Regions from separate parts of the Pantoea sp. SGAir0180 genome, predicted to be linked through region 1. Evidence: riboswitches for the same ligand, from Rfam matches in the RefSeq annotation. Region 1 holds a riboswitch; each other region holds the start of a gene.
What was found. A riboswitch is a leader RNA that binds a small molecule or an ion and turns the genes downstream of it on or off. The one in region 1 is predicted to bind thiamine pyrophosphate.
Positions count from the first base shown of each region.

Region 1 (4,269 bases):
ACGGCCATTCAAGGAGCCGAAAGTGATGCCAGCCACGGATATTCAGCTGTGCAGCAAGCTGACGCTGTTCGGCCGGAATGCTTTCCAGCGCCTGCAGCATCAGGCGCGTGGCCAGCGGCAGGTTGAAAAAAACATGGGCCAGTAAAATGCCCTGAAGCCCGTAAGGCGAGAAGTGATAGTCCACGCCAAACCAGGCGCAAAGCCGGGCCAGCCAGCCCACCCGACCATAGACAGTGAGCAGACCAAATACCGCGACCAGCACCGGCAAGACCAGCGTCATGGCGCACAGGCGTAATAATCCCTGACGGCCAGGAAAACGGCGTCGATAGAGAGCCCGGGACAGCGGAATGGCCGGCAGCAAAGAGAGCAGGGCGGAGAGCAGCGCCTGCGTAAATGAAAAGCCAATCACATGATGCAGATAGGTATCCTGCAGAACCGCACGCCAGTCGGTCGCCGGGGCCGCCATCCACAGTGCAGCAAAAGCTGACAACGCCACGCTGCAAAGCAGCAACGTGGCGAGTGAACCCGGAATCAGCCAGAAGGGGATCAGCGACTCACGGCGCGTTGCCATTGGCTGACCCATTGTGAACGGTGGCTGGCGACGGCTTCAGGCGAAAACTGTAATGCCGTCTTCGGCACGCTGAGTGAAGCAAAGCCTGCAGGCAGGTCGGTTTTGATCACCGGGTACATCCAGTTGCCGGTTGGAATCGTATTCTGGAAAGCGGGCGTGACCATGAACTGCATAAACTGCTCTGCCAGTTTTGGTTGTTTGCTGTTAGCCAGGCGGGCTGCCACTTCCACCTGCAGATAGTTGCCTTCGGCAAACGGTGCCGCGGCATAGTTATCTTTCTTCTCTTCAATAATGTGATAAGCCGGCGACGTGGTATAGCTCAACACCAGATCGCTCTCGCCTTTCAGAAACAGACCGTAGGCTTCACTCCACCCTTTGGTCACCGTGACGGTTTTCTTTGCCAGCTTTTGCCAGGCTTCAGGCGCCTTGTCTCCGTAGACTTTTTGCATCCACAGCAGCAGGCCAAGGCCCGGCGTGCTGGTGCGGGGATCTTCATAAATCACGCGCCATTTTTCGGGGCTTTCGACCAGTTCTTTGAGGCTCTTTGGTGGGTTTTTCAGCGTGTTTTTGTTATAGACGAACGCGAAGTAGCCGTAATCGAAGGGCACAAAGGTGGTGTCCTTCCAGCCGCCGGGAACCTGCAATTTACCGGTATCAACGTCGCTTTTGGCAAACAGCCCGGTTTGTTGCGCGGCCTGCAGGAGGTTGTTATCCAGCCCTAAGACCACATCGGCCTTGCTGTTCTTGCCTTCCAGACGGACGCGATTCAGCAGCGAAACCCCGTCTTCCAGGGCCACATATTTCAGTTCGCAACCGCACTGGGCTTCAAAGGCTTTTTTAACGGCCGGACCCGGTCCCCAGTCAGCGGAAAACGAATCATAGGTGTAAACCGTCAGGACAGGTTTGGCCGCGAAGACCGGGGCAGAGAGTAACAGCAGCACGGGCAGGACGTTTTTTAACACTTTGCGCTCCTATAGCGGCAGGGTTGAGTCGCAAAGGATCTGAGCAAAGTTGCCTCTCAAATCCCTACGTCGGCATTAACCGATTCAGGTTCGACGGGTATATCTCAGCGCTCTGGCATGATGGAAAGAGGCACCCCGTTGAGAACGTCACATTCTAGTCATTTAATGCCCGCCGGGAAAGGATCACAGCGTGGGCGGTGCAAACCAGGCGGATTTAAAGTCAAACCACCCCAGCGTATTCATCCGTACTCCGCGCATACTGCGCTGGCCTTCCAGCAGCAGCCAGTGATGAAACAACGGATGAAGCCAGTTGCTTTCAACCAGCTGTTTCGCCCATTCAGCAAGGGGGAGCGTTTTCTCACGCCAGCGCGCAGCATCCTGCTGCCAGTTCACCGGCAGGCAGTGCTGCAACAACGGGACTTCGTATAACAGCGCAAACAGAGAATAGTCCAGGGGCAGGGTAAAGTTGACGCTGCCGAGCCAGATATCGCTTTCACCTGTGCCCTGATGCCAGGATTCATAACTGACCTCACGCACGTCCAGCGTCACGTCGTGTTGCGCCAGTAGTGGACGCAAGGCATCGGTGATACTGACGTGCTCAATGTGCTGGTTATAAACGGTCAGCGTCAGGTGTGTCAGGCCTGCGGGTTTTTCTACCGGTGTCAAATCACGCCGGTGGTGCCAGCGGGGCAGCAGGCCGTAAGCAGGAAACCAGTAACGCTGGTAGCCCAGATCCGCATTGTTCAGTAAGGCGATGGGGTTAAGCAGGAAGCTAAGCCAGCGTCGAATGCCCGGTTCGCCTGCCTTCGCGGAGCGCTGGTCAAACAGTAAAAAGTAGCAGCCCTCTTCAAGCCGACTCTCTTCCTGTTTCTCATCGGCCTGTTCGCCCTGCAGGCGAACACCGGCATAAACCACTTCGTCACTGATCTCGGGCAGCACCCATACCGACACGTCATCGATCAAGGCGCGATAGCCAAAGTAGTCGTCGAAGGCTTCGATCTTCAGCTGACTTTGCTGATTGCGGATGACCCGATAGGGCCCTGTCCCTATGGGCTGACGGGCAAAATCGCGCATATCGGGCCACTCGCGCGGCAGAATCATGGCGCTGACGCTGCCCAACAGCCAGGGTAGCCAGCTGTCGGGCTGATCTAAATAGATATCCAGCGTCCAGGGGGCAGGGGAGTCAAGTCGCTGAAGATGGCAAAACAGCGGATGCTGGCGCAGGCGCTCAAGGCTGGCAATCACATCGTCCATGTCGAGTTCCCGGCCATGATGGAAACGGATAGCCGGACGTAAATAAAAGCGCCAGTGTCGATCCGAATGTTGCTGCCAGTGATGAGCGATATCGGCTTCGATTTCCCCTTTTTCCTCATTTATGCGTGTCAGACCGCTAAAAATCTGACGAGCGATATGGGTTTCTGACCGACGCAGGGGCGATCCAGGCAGCAGATTGAGCAGAGGGCGATAGTAGAGGACGCGCAGAATATGTTTTCCCTGCCGGAAACTGCGGCCCAGATGCGCGCTGATCATCTGTCTGACCTGATCTTTATCGCCGACAAGCTGCACCAGTTGATCAATACGATCCTGTTCCAGCAGGTCTTCAGCGCGCTGCTGCTGCAAGGTTAGTCCGGTGTAGCAGAAGGTGAGCACGGATCGCTTGCCCCGTCCGGCCTCCGCCTGCCAGGTGAGCCAGCCGGCTTCCTGCATCCTGTTAAGCAGGTTCCGCATATGGCGACGTGAACAGTGCAGGGCGTCGGCCAGCTCACCCAGGGTGGTTTCCTGCGATTGCCCCTGACAGCTCTGCCACAGACGAATGAACTGCTGCTTCAGACGTGATGACGACATAAAAGAGGAACTCCCTCTGAAACCTGCTCTGTTTTTCCTGCCCTATTTTAGAGGCAAACTTTCTCGCATTGGAAGAGCGGGAGGCATTCAGCGATGGATGGCGCTCTGACATGGACGGCAGCGATGCCCGTCCCTTCTGAGTAGTGTGCTACGATTTTGCCAGCAGAGTTATTCTGCTGGTTTTTTTTACGTTGCAGGTTATGGTCGGGGGACACGCTTCCCGTTTCTATTGTTGTTCTGTCAGGGATAAGGCATGAAATCTTTGTTAGCATTCTCGCGCCGTTTCAATCCGGTGTTTTTCGCTTTTATGGTGACCGCCTTTATCCTCGGCGTAGCGGGCGCGCTTCAGGCACCGACGCTGAGCCTGTTTTTATCGCGAGAAGTGCAGGTGCCGCCGCTGTGGGTTGGGCTGTTTTTTACCCTCAATGCCGTTGCCGGGATTGTGGTGAGCATGATGATCGCAAAACGTTCTGACCGGGTCGGCGATCGCCGCAATATCATCTTGCTGTGCTGCATGCTGGCATTGGCAAACGCGCTCCTGTTCGCCTTTACCCGCCATTATCTGACGCTGATAACGCTGGGCGTACTGCTGTCGTCGCTGGCGAATGTCGCCATGCCGCAGCTTTTTGCCCTGGCGCGTGAATATGCCGACAGTGCTTCGCGCGAAGTGGTGATGTTCAGCTCTGTCATGCGTGCTCAGGTCTCGCTGGCCTGGGTGATTGGCCCGCCATTGTCATTTGCGCTGGCGCTGAATTTTGGCTTTGTCACGTTGTTCAGCGTGGCCGCCGGGCTGTTTTTTCTCTGTTTTCTGCTGATCTGGTTCACGGTGCCCTCGGTGCCGCGCACCGCGTCCCTGATGCAGTCAGGCGGAATTCCGCTGAGTGGCTGGCG
Region 1 is NZ_CP028071.1:3,053,968-3,058,236, reverse strand. It holds gene thiP (thiamine/thiamine pyrophosphate ABC transporter permease ThiP) at 1-571, opposite strand, end outside; gene thiB (thiamine ABC transporter substrate binding subunit) at 547-1,533, opposite strand; TPP riboswitch at 1,577-1,681, opposite strand; gene sgrR (HTH-type transcriptional regulator SgrR) at 1,717-3,378, opposite strand; gene C1N58_RS14455 (MFS transporter) at 3,632-4,269, shown strand, end outside.

Region 2 (4,269 bases), 490 kb from region 1:
CAGCAGGATCTCATCTCCACGGCGGATAGCAACGATAATACAGGGCGCAATTTGTGGGTAATAACGTTCACGGCAATGGCTACACAGGCAGGCAAATTCGCGTTTACTGGCGTGCATCTCATGACCACAATAGCCGCACCAGCGATGGGATCGGTAAAACTCCGCTAACTGCACCCCGCGCCCGGCCAGCTGAAACAGGCCCGGATCTTCATTGAGTAACTGGCGCAACGACAACATATCTGACGAACGCGTTTCACAAATCAGCCAGACCTTCTCTCCCTGCCATTCGCCAATCACGCGCCCCTGGTGCCCGGTAAGGCCAAACTGCTGTGCGTTTCCGTGAGGTAAATCGCCTTGCGGTAACCAAATTTTCTGTTCACTACTGACAATCCACCATCCAGCGTCTACGCTTGAAATTTCGCATTGCATTTATTTCGTCATCCTTAGCGTCAACCCGCACGCTGAAGTCCCGATGTTAAGTGTGTAGATGAACAACTATACCCAAATAATTCTGGTTGCAAGACGACAGCACGCTTATTTATCCCGACAGGTTCGCGGAGAACAAGCGCAATTGGCGCATCGCTAATCTGAAATATGAAGGTGCATAACGCATACGGAGTTAACTATGCTTAACCAGTTAGACGTTCTGACCCAACGCGTAGGTGGCAGTAATGAACTGGTAGATTCATGGCTGGCAGCTCGCCGCCAGCTGTTGGTTTCTTATTACCATTTGGTCGGCATCAAGCCAAAAAAAGAAGCGCTGACTCGCCTGGACGAGCAGGCACTGGATAACTTTTGCCACACGCTGGTCGATTATCTTTCATCCGGTCACTTTAGCCTTTACCAGCGTTTGATTGCAGAGATGGACGGCACCAGTCCGCTGCTGGCTGCCGCGCAGATTTACCCGTCGCTGGAAGCCAATACCGAGCAGTTGATGCAGCTGTATGACGGCCACCTGCAACAGGCCATCGACGACGACAACTATGTGACGTTTCAGCACGCCTTGTCAGAAGTCGGCGAAGCTCTTGAAGCGCGTTTTACCCTTGAAGACAAGCTTATCCAAATGGCATGGGACAATCACCTGACTCCGCCCGTGGCGAACGACAGTGAAATTGCCCGCCCTGCTTAACAGTGCCGCAAATGTAAATAACTTGTGATTCATAAAAAGCCCCCTTATGCTGAGTGGGCTTTAAAACATATGTTTTATGTTAGTCAGGGTTTGACGGTTGCACGTCCTTGCGGGACCTGATTAACCGTTAAACCAAATCTTGTCGGAGTGCCCATTGGGCTGAGACCGTTAATTCGGGATCCGCGGAACCTGATCAGGTTAGAACCTGCGAAGGGAACAAGAGTAAATTTTTACGGTACGCCGCACTCAGGGTGCCCGCTGTGCCGTTACTCCTTCCGAACTCCGGACAAGCAACCTTCCCACTTACTGGAATATTGCTATGTCTACTACGAAAACGACCCGTCGCGAACAGCGTGCTCAGGCACAGGAATTCATTGATTCCCTGCAGGGTGGCAGTGCCTTTCCCAACTCAAAACGTATCTGGCTGACCGGCAGCCGTGACGACATTCGTGTCCCCATGCGCGAAATCCAGCTCAACCCTACATTGACCGGCGGCAGTAAAGATGAGCCCGTTTACCAGGAAAATGAGCCTGTGCCGGTTTATGACACCGCCGGTGCCTATGGCGATCCGGCAGCAAAAATCGACGTGCATCGCGGACTGGATAAACTGCGTGCTCGCTGGATTGAAGAGCGCGACGACAGCGAAAAACTGACGCAGATTAGCTCGGCGTATACGCAGCAGCGACTGGCTGATGACGGACTGGATCACCTGCGCTTTGAACATCTGCCAACGCCGCGCCGTGCTAAAGCCGGCCGCTGTGTAACCCAGTTGCATTACGCGCGTCGGGGAATCATCACACCAGAGATGGAGTTCATCGCCATCAGGGAGAACATGGGCCGTGAGCGCATTCGTGGTGAGGTACTGCTGCAACAGCATCCGGGCCACAGCTTTGGTGCCCATCTGCCCGAAAACATTACCCCCGAGTTTGTACGCCAGGAAGTGGCCGCTGGCCGCGCCATTATTCCGGCCAATATCAACCATCCCGAATCCGAACCGATGATCATTGGACGCAACTTTCTCGTGAAGGTGAATGCCAACATTGGTAACTCAGCGGTGACCTCGTCTATTGAAGAAGAAGTAGAAAAGCTGGTCTGGTCCACACGCTGGGGCGCGGACACGGTCATGGATCTGTCGACCGGACGCTATATTCATGAAACCCGTGAATGGATTCTGCGTAACAGTCCTGTTCCCATCGGCACTGTTCCGATTTATCAGGCACTGGAGAAGGTCAACGGTGTGGCTGAAAATCTGAACTGGGACATTTTCCGCGATACGTTACTGGAGCAGGCCGAACAGGGCGTGGATTATTTTACTATCCATGCGGGTGTGCTGCTGCGCTACGTTCCCATGACTGCAAAACGCCTGACCGGTATTGTGTCCCGTGGTGGCTCCATTATGGCGAAGTGGTGCCTGTCTCATCACAAAGAGAGCTTTCTCTATGAACACTTCCGCGACATCTGTGAAATTTGCGCAGCCTACGATATCGCTTTGTCCCTGGGCGACGGATTACGCCCCGGATCGATTCAGGACGCCAACGATGAAGCACAGTTCGCTGAGCTGCACACGCTGGGTGAACTGACAAAAATAGCCTGGGAATACGACGTACAGGTGATGATCGAAGGTCCCGGCCATATCCCGATGCAGATGATCCGTCGCAACATGACAGAGCAGCTGGAACATTGCCATGAAGCGCCGTTTTATACTCTGGGCCCACTGACGACCGACATTGCGCCGGGCTACGATCATTTTACCTCTGGCATTGGTGCCGCCATGATTGGCTGGTTTGGCTGCGCGATGTTGTGTTACGTCACGCCGAAGGAGCATCTTGGCCTGCCAAACAAAGAGGATGTGAAACAGGGGTTAATCACCTACAAGATCGCCGCGCATGCTGCCGATCTGGCCAAAGGCCATCCGGGGGCGCAGATCCGCGACAACGCCATGTCGAAAGCGCGCTTCGAATTTCGCTGGGAAGATCAGTTCAATCTGGCGCTGGATCCTCATACAGCCCGGGCCTATCACGATGAAACGTTGCCACAGGAATCGGGTAAAGTTGCCCACTTCTGTTCAATGTGCGGCCCTAAGTTTTGCTCAATGAAGATCACGCAGGAAGTGCGTGACTATGCTGCCAGACAGGAAGCGGAAGCGCAGGCTATTGAGGTTGGCATGGCGCAGATGTCTGATCATTTCCGTGAACGGGGCGGTGAACTCTACCATCCCGCCACAGCGATTAAGGAGGAGTAAATGAACGCCTTTCCCGCTACCGCGCCGCGATTAGGGCTGTATCCGGTGGTCGACAGCGTTGAATGGATCGAACGCTTACTGGATGCCGGGGTGCGCACGATTCAGCTGCGGATTAAGGATCTGCCAGATGAGATCGTTGAACCCACCATCATCCAGGCTATCGCAACAGGTCAGCGTTACCAGGCGCGCCTGTTTATTAATGACTACTGGCAGCTGGCGATTAAGCATAAGGCTTATGGCGTTCATCTGGGGCAGGAAGATCTGGCCGTGGCCAATGTGCAGCGCATTCTGGACGCAGGCTTGCGCCTGGGCATTTCCACGCACGATGATGCTGAGCTGGATCGGGCGCTGGCGCTGCGTCCTTCCTACATTGCGCTGGGACATATCTTTCCGACTCAGACGAAGGTGATGCCCTCTTCTCCGCAGGGTTTGTCTGAACTTAAACGCCATCTGAGTCGGTTGCAGGGGATCTCTACCGTGGCGATTGGCGGCATCAGCATTGATCGCGTTCCGGCGGTACTTGAAACTGGTGTCGGCAGTATCGCCGTGGTGAGCGCCATTACGCAGGCAGAGGACTGGCGGGCGGCCACCCGCGAGCTGTTACGGCTTGTTGAGCCCGAATCCGGGCATTAACCCCGCCCTGTCGCGCAGATAAACGCGCACGTTGTGCAACAGGCAGTAAAAACTGGAAAGCCGCGCACGGCAATGAACATTGCGACTGGCGCGGCTTTTTTCTGTCCTTTAAAGTCACTGGCGTCCGGCCGGGATGGCCTGACCAGGGCCAGTTCCCTCCTCTTTCTGGCCCTGCTTCTCACCACCTGAAGCGATGATATCGATAACGGCGGACAGGTCAGCCGACGACTGATGCGCACAGGCGGCCATCGCCCGCTCGACAGCC
Region 2 is NZ_CP028071.1:3,548,947-3,553,215, forward strand. It holds gene nudC (NAD(+) diphosphatase) at 1-429, opposite strand, end outside; gene C1N58_RS16660 (Rsd/AlgQ family anti-sigma factor) at 626-1,129, shown strand; TPP riboswitch at 1,263-1,362, shown strand; gene thiC (phosphomethylpyrimidine synthase ThiC) at 1,449-3,371, shown strand; gene thiE (thiamine phosphate synthase) at 3,372-4,004, shown strand; gene C1N58_RS16675 (aminotransferase-like domain-containing protein) at 4,119-4,269, opposite strand, start outside.
Region 2: linked by a shared signal. The riboswitch ahead of thiC (phosphomethylpyrimidine synthase ThiC) and the one ahead of thiB (thiamine ABC transporter substrate binding subunit) in region 1 are both predicted to bind thiamine pyrophosphate.

Region 3 (4,269 bases), on a different contig from region 1:
GTGTGAAAGGCCAGACAGAAGAGGGTTATCGGTACATACAGGGGTACACGCGTCAGGGCGCACAGCAGGCGGCAGGTTTGGCGCTGGACTCGCTGGGGCTGGCCCACGCGGCAGAGCGTTTCCCCTGGCAGCTTTCCGGTGGAATGGCCCAACGGGTGTGCTTTGCCGCTGCGCGGGCGGGCGGTGCCACTCTGCTTATCGCGGATGAACCGACGAAAGGACTGGATGTGGCGCGACGGGACGAAATTGGTGACATGCTCAACCTGGCCGTAGCCCGCGGCGAAGCCTTGCTGACCATCACCCATGATATCGCGCTGGCCAGGCAGTTAGGCGGTGACATTGTCGTGATGCATAAGGGAAAGGTGATTGAGCAGGGCAATGCCACGCAAGTCCTGAATGCGCCGCAGAAGGCTTATACGAAACAGTTGCTGGCCGCCGAACCCCATGCCTGGCCACCAGCCACGTTGTTGCCCTGTGATGACACCCTCGTATTACGGGCCGAAGGGCTTACTCTGAAACGCGCCGGGAAAACGTTGTTCCGCAATGTAAATTTATGCTTTCGCGCCGGTGAAATCGTTGGGCTTTATGGTGAGAGCGGCAGTGGCAAAAGCAGCCTGGGAGATACGCTATCGGGCTTGATTAAGCCCGATAAGGGAACGATAACCCGACCGGGCAGGTTTCATCCGTTGCGTTATCAAAAACTGTACCAGGATCCTTCTGCGGTTTTTCCACCGGATATCACTATGGCCCAGATCATCGACGATCTGCTGCAGCGCCACACAATTCCGGTGAGGCGACGTGATGAGCGGATGCGCCAATTGGGGCTCGGACAGGCGTTGTTACACCGTCCGGCTTCAGGATTGTCAGGCGGTGAGCTTCAGCGGTTTTCGCTGCTTCGGGCGATGTTGCTGAATCCCGTGTTCCTGTTTGCCGATGAACCCACGTCGCGTCTCGATCCTGTGGTTCAGCAACAGACGCTGGCCTTACTGACTGATCTGGCCATGCAGCAACGCTGCGCCATTCTGCTGGTCAGTCATGATCTCACGCTACTTGAGAGGAGTGCACATCGGGTCATTTCCCTTGATGCGATTAGCCTGCCTGATGACTGAGGCAGAGCACCCTCAGATGTGCTCCATGACCAGCACGGCCAGCGTATCCGGCTCCAGCGCACGAAAAATATGTTCAGTGTCGCCGGGATAGCTGATGTAGTCGCCCGGTGCCAGTTCGACGGGCGAGTCTGTGGGCCCGACCAGCGCGCGTCCCTGAGTCAAGATGAGATGCTCAATGGTGTTCGGCGAATGCGGTTGCGAGCGGCGCTCGCTGCCGGGCTGGATGTTTAGCAGATAGATATCCCGGCGCGCGCCGGGCGGACAGGTTGCCAGCAGGACGGCTTTATAATCCGCCTGCTCGGCGGCAACGGCAGGGCCTTCACCGCGACGAATAACCTGCAGGCGGTTCGCTTCCGGCTCCATCAGGCGGGCAAACGGAATATTCAGGGCAACGCAAAGTGACCACAACGTCTCAATGCCAGGATTACCGTTCCCCGCCTCAAGTTGAGAGAGGGTCGATTTTGCTATGCCGGCCCGACGCGCGACTTCTGCAAGTGTCAGTCCTGCCCGCTGGCGCTCTCTGACTAAACTGCTGGCGATAATATCAATGGGTGTACTCATCCTGCATCCTGTTCGTTATGGCGAACATATCGTTCATCTTGTAATGCTGCTGCGGTCCGTTCATTATAATGGGTATATCGTTCGTTATGGGATCTAATCGTGATGCTGGATAAAAAAGAGACGCTGGACAAGGGCGTGATAAAAGCCATTTTCCTTGTCTGTCTTGCCGATGGCATTGTTGGCCTGTCATATGGTTCGCTCGCTCTTGCAGAGGGTTTTCCGTTTTGGGTGCCGCTGGCGTTATCGACGTTGGTGCTGGCGGGGGCGTCTGAATTCCTGTTTATCGGTATCGTGGCGGGCGGTGGCAGTCCTCTCACGGCGGCAGCGGCGGGGCTGTTGGTCAATGCGCGTCATCTTCCTTTTGGTATCACTGTCAAGGATTTGGTCGGTCAGGGCAGACGGGGTCTGCTAGGATGCCACATCATGAATGACGAAAGTGTCGTGTTTGGCATTTCCCAGCCTACGCTGGCGCAACGTCGCCAGGCATTCTGGATATGCGGCATCAGTATTGGCGTGATCTGGCCTGTGACCGTAATGGCTGGCGCGGCGATAGGGCAGTTTATTCCGAATGTGTCTGCTATCGGCCTGGATGCGGTCTTTCCCGCGATCCTGATTGCGCTGATCTTTCCTGCCTTACGCAAAGCGCGCACCCGCATTCCTGCTATGACTGGTGCGTTTTTGTCGCTGGTGGTCACGCCTTTCGTACCTGCCGGTATGCCCGTATTGTTTTCCTTGCTGGGCCTCTTTACATGGAGATCGCGCAAATGAATCACGCCATGATTATTGCAGGTATTGCGTTGCTGGCTGCTGGCACCTACGCCATCCGTTTCGCGGGTGTTAAACTCGGCAATCGTCTGCCCGTCAGTGAACGAACCCAAAACATGTTATCCGATGCTGCCACTATACTGCTGCTTGCGGTTGCGGCAACCACCACGCTGTTTGAAGGCCAGCATTTTGCAGGGATGGCCAGAGTGCTGGGCGTCGGGTTTGCCCTGTTCCTTGCCTGGCGTAGAGCTCCGCTGATTTTCATTATTCTGGGCGCGGCCTGCATGACGGCGTTGTTGCGCTATATGGGTGTACCCTGAATGCGCTATTTATCTTGCCGGACCCGGCGATAAATTGCGTGTCAGCCTTGACGAACAGCGTCGCTTAAAATACAACTAGAACCCGTCAGGGGAGTCTCGCCAGAGAGACTGAGAGGCTAATAGCGCCATGCGCGGCTTAGCGACCCTTAGAACCTGACCCAGTTGATACTGGCGTAGGAAGACGGGCATCTGCGCATCGCGTAGATGCTTGCCGCAGAGCCTGTTTCTGTCAGGCTTGTGCTTTTTCCCTTCTTGTATCGCGGGTCTCTGAGAGCTAACAGAGAGGCCAATGTGACTATCCTTATTCCGTTTTTACCCCATCAGGATGGCGGACAATGAGCCGCTGGTCAGTGCTGGGCAGCGGTGTATCCGGACTCTGTATCGCGACGTTACTGGCCGAACACGGCGAGAAGGTTGAAGTCATTACACGACCGAATTGTCAGGCGGCGTCCCACTGGGCTGGCGGCATGCTGGCACCCTGGTGTGAGGCAGAAAGTGCGCCTCAGCAGGTCGTTGAATGGGGACAGCACGCTGCAGCGTGGTGGGCAGCCCGCGTAAGTGGCGTTGAACAGCAGGGCACACTCGTACTCACGCCACCGCGTGACAGCGCCGAACTTACCCGGTTTGCCAGCATGACCCTAGCGCATCAGTGGGTTGCGCCAGGTGACATCGAACCCGCGCTGGAAAACCGCTTCGCCCGGGGATTATTTTTCCCGGCTGAAGCGCATCTCGATCCGCGTCAGGCAATGCAACAGTTACGTGCACGTCTGGTCAGCGCGGGCGTCAGTATTCACGCTGGCAAGCCCAGCGGACGCATTATTGATTGCCGCGGTATTCATGCGCGTGAGGCACAGCCAGCCTTGCGTGCGGTGCGGGGCGAAATGCTAATACTGCAAACGGATGAGATCACGTTTTCCCGACCTTTACGCCTGCTGCATCCCCGTTTTCCTTGCTATCTGGTTCCCCGGGCGCAGGGGCACTTTATGCTCGGGGCCACCATGGTTGAGAGTCAGGATACCAGCCCCATCAGCGCGCGCGCCATGATGGAGCTGCTGAGCGCTGCTTACAGCATTCATCCTGCGCTTGCCGAAGCGCGCATTATCGAAAGCGGGACGGGGTTACGTCCTGCTTATCACGACAACCTCCCCGACGTGCGTTATGAAAACGGTGTCTTTTCCATTAACGGTATGTATCGCCATGGCTTTTTGCTGGCACCGGTTATGGCCGAAAAGCTCATGCATCAACTTGCAACAGAGAGACTACTATGCGAATCGAACTAAATGGTCGTGCTATCGAGACGAAAGCCGGGACGCTTGCGGAGTTGTTAGAAGAGCAGGGTATTGACGCTGGCTGTGTGGCCAGTGCCCTCGATGGAACCTTTGTTCCCAGAGAGCGCTATGCCTCGCAGTTGCTTGAGGCCAACTGCCGTCTGGAAGTGCTGTCGCCAATGCAGGGAGGTTGATCATGTTTTACGACTACAAGGGCGACTCCCGTTTTTTACTGGGTACGGCCGG
Region 3 is NZ_CP028072.1:264,013-268,281, forward strand. It holds gene C1N58_RS21845 (ABC transporter ATP-binding protein) at 1-1,109, shown strand, start outside; gene C1N58_RS21850 (helix-turn-helix domain-containing protein) at 1,122-1,670, opposite strand; gene C1N58_RS21855 (AzlC family ABC transporter permease) at 1,773-2,438, shown strand; gene C1N58_RS21860 (AzlD domain-containing protein) at 2,435-2,755, shown strand; TPP riboswitch at 2,833-2,952, shown strand; gene C1N58_RS21865 (FAD-dependent oxidoreductase) at 3,091-4,035, shown strand; gene thiS (sulfur carrier protein ThiS) at 4,020-4,217, shown strand; gene C1N58_RS21875 (thiazole synthase) at 4,220-4,269, shown strand, end outside.
Region 3: linked by a shared signal. The riboswitch ahead of C1N58_RS21865 (FAD-dependent oxidoreductase) and the one ahead of thiB (thiamine ABC transporter substrate binding subunit) in region 1 are both predicted to bind thiamine pyrophosphate.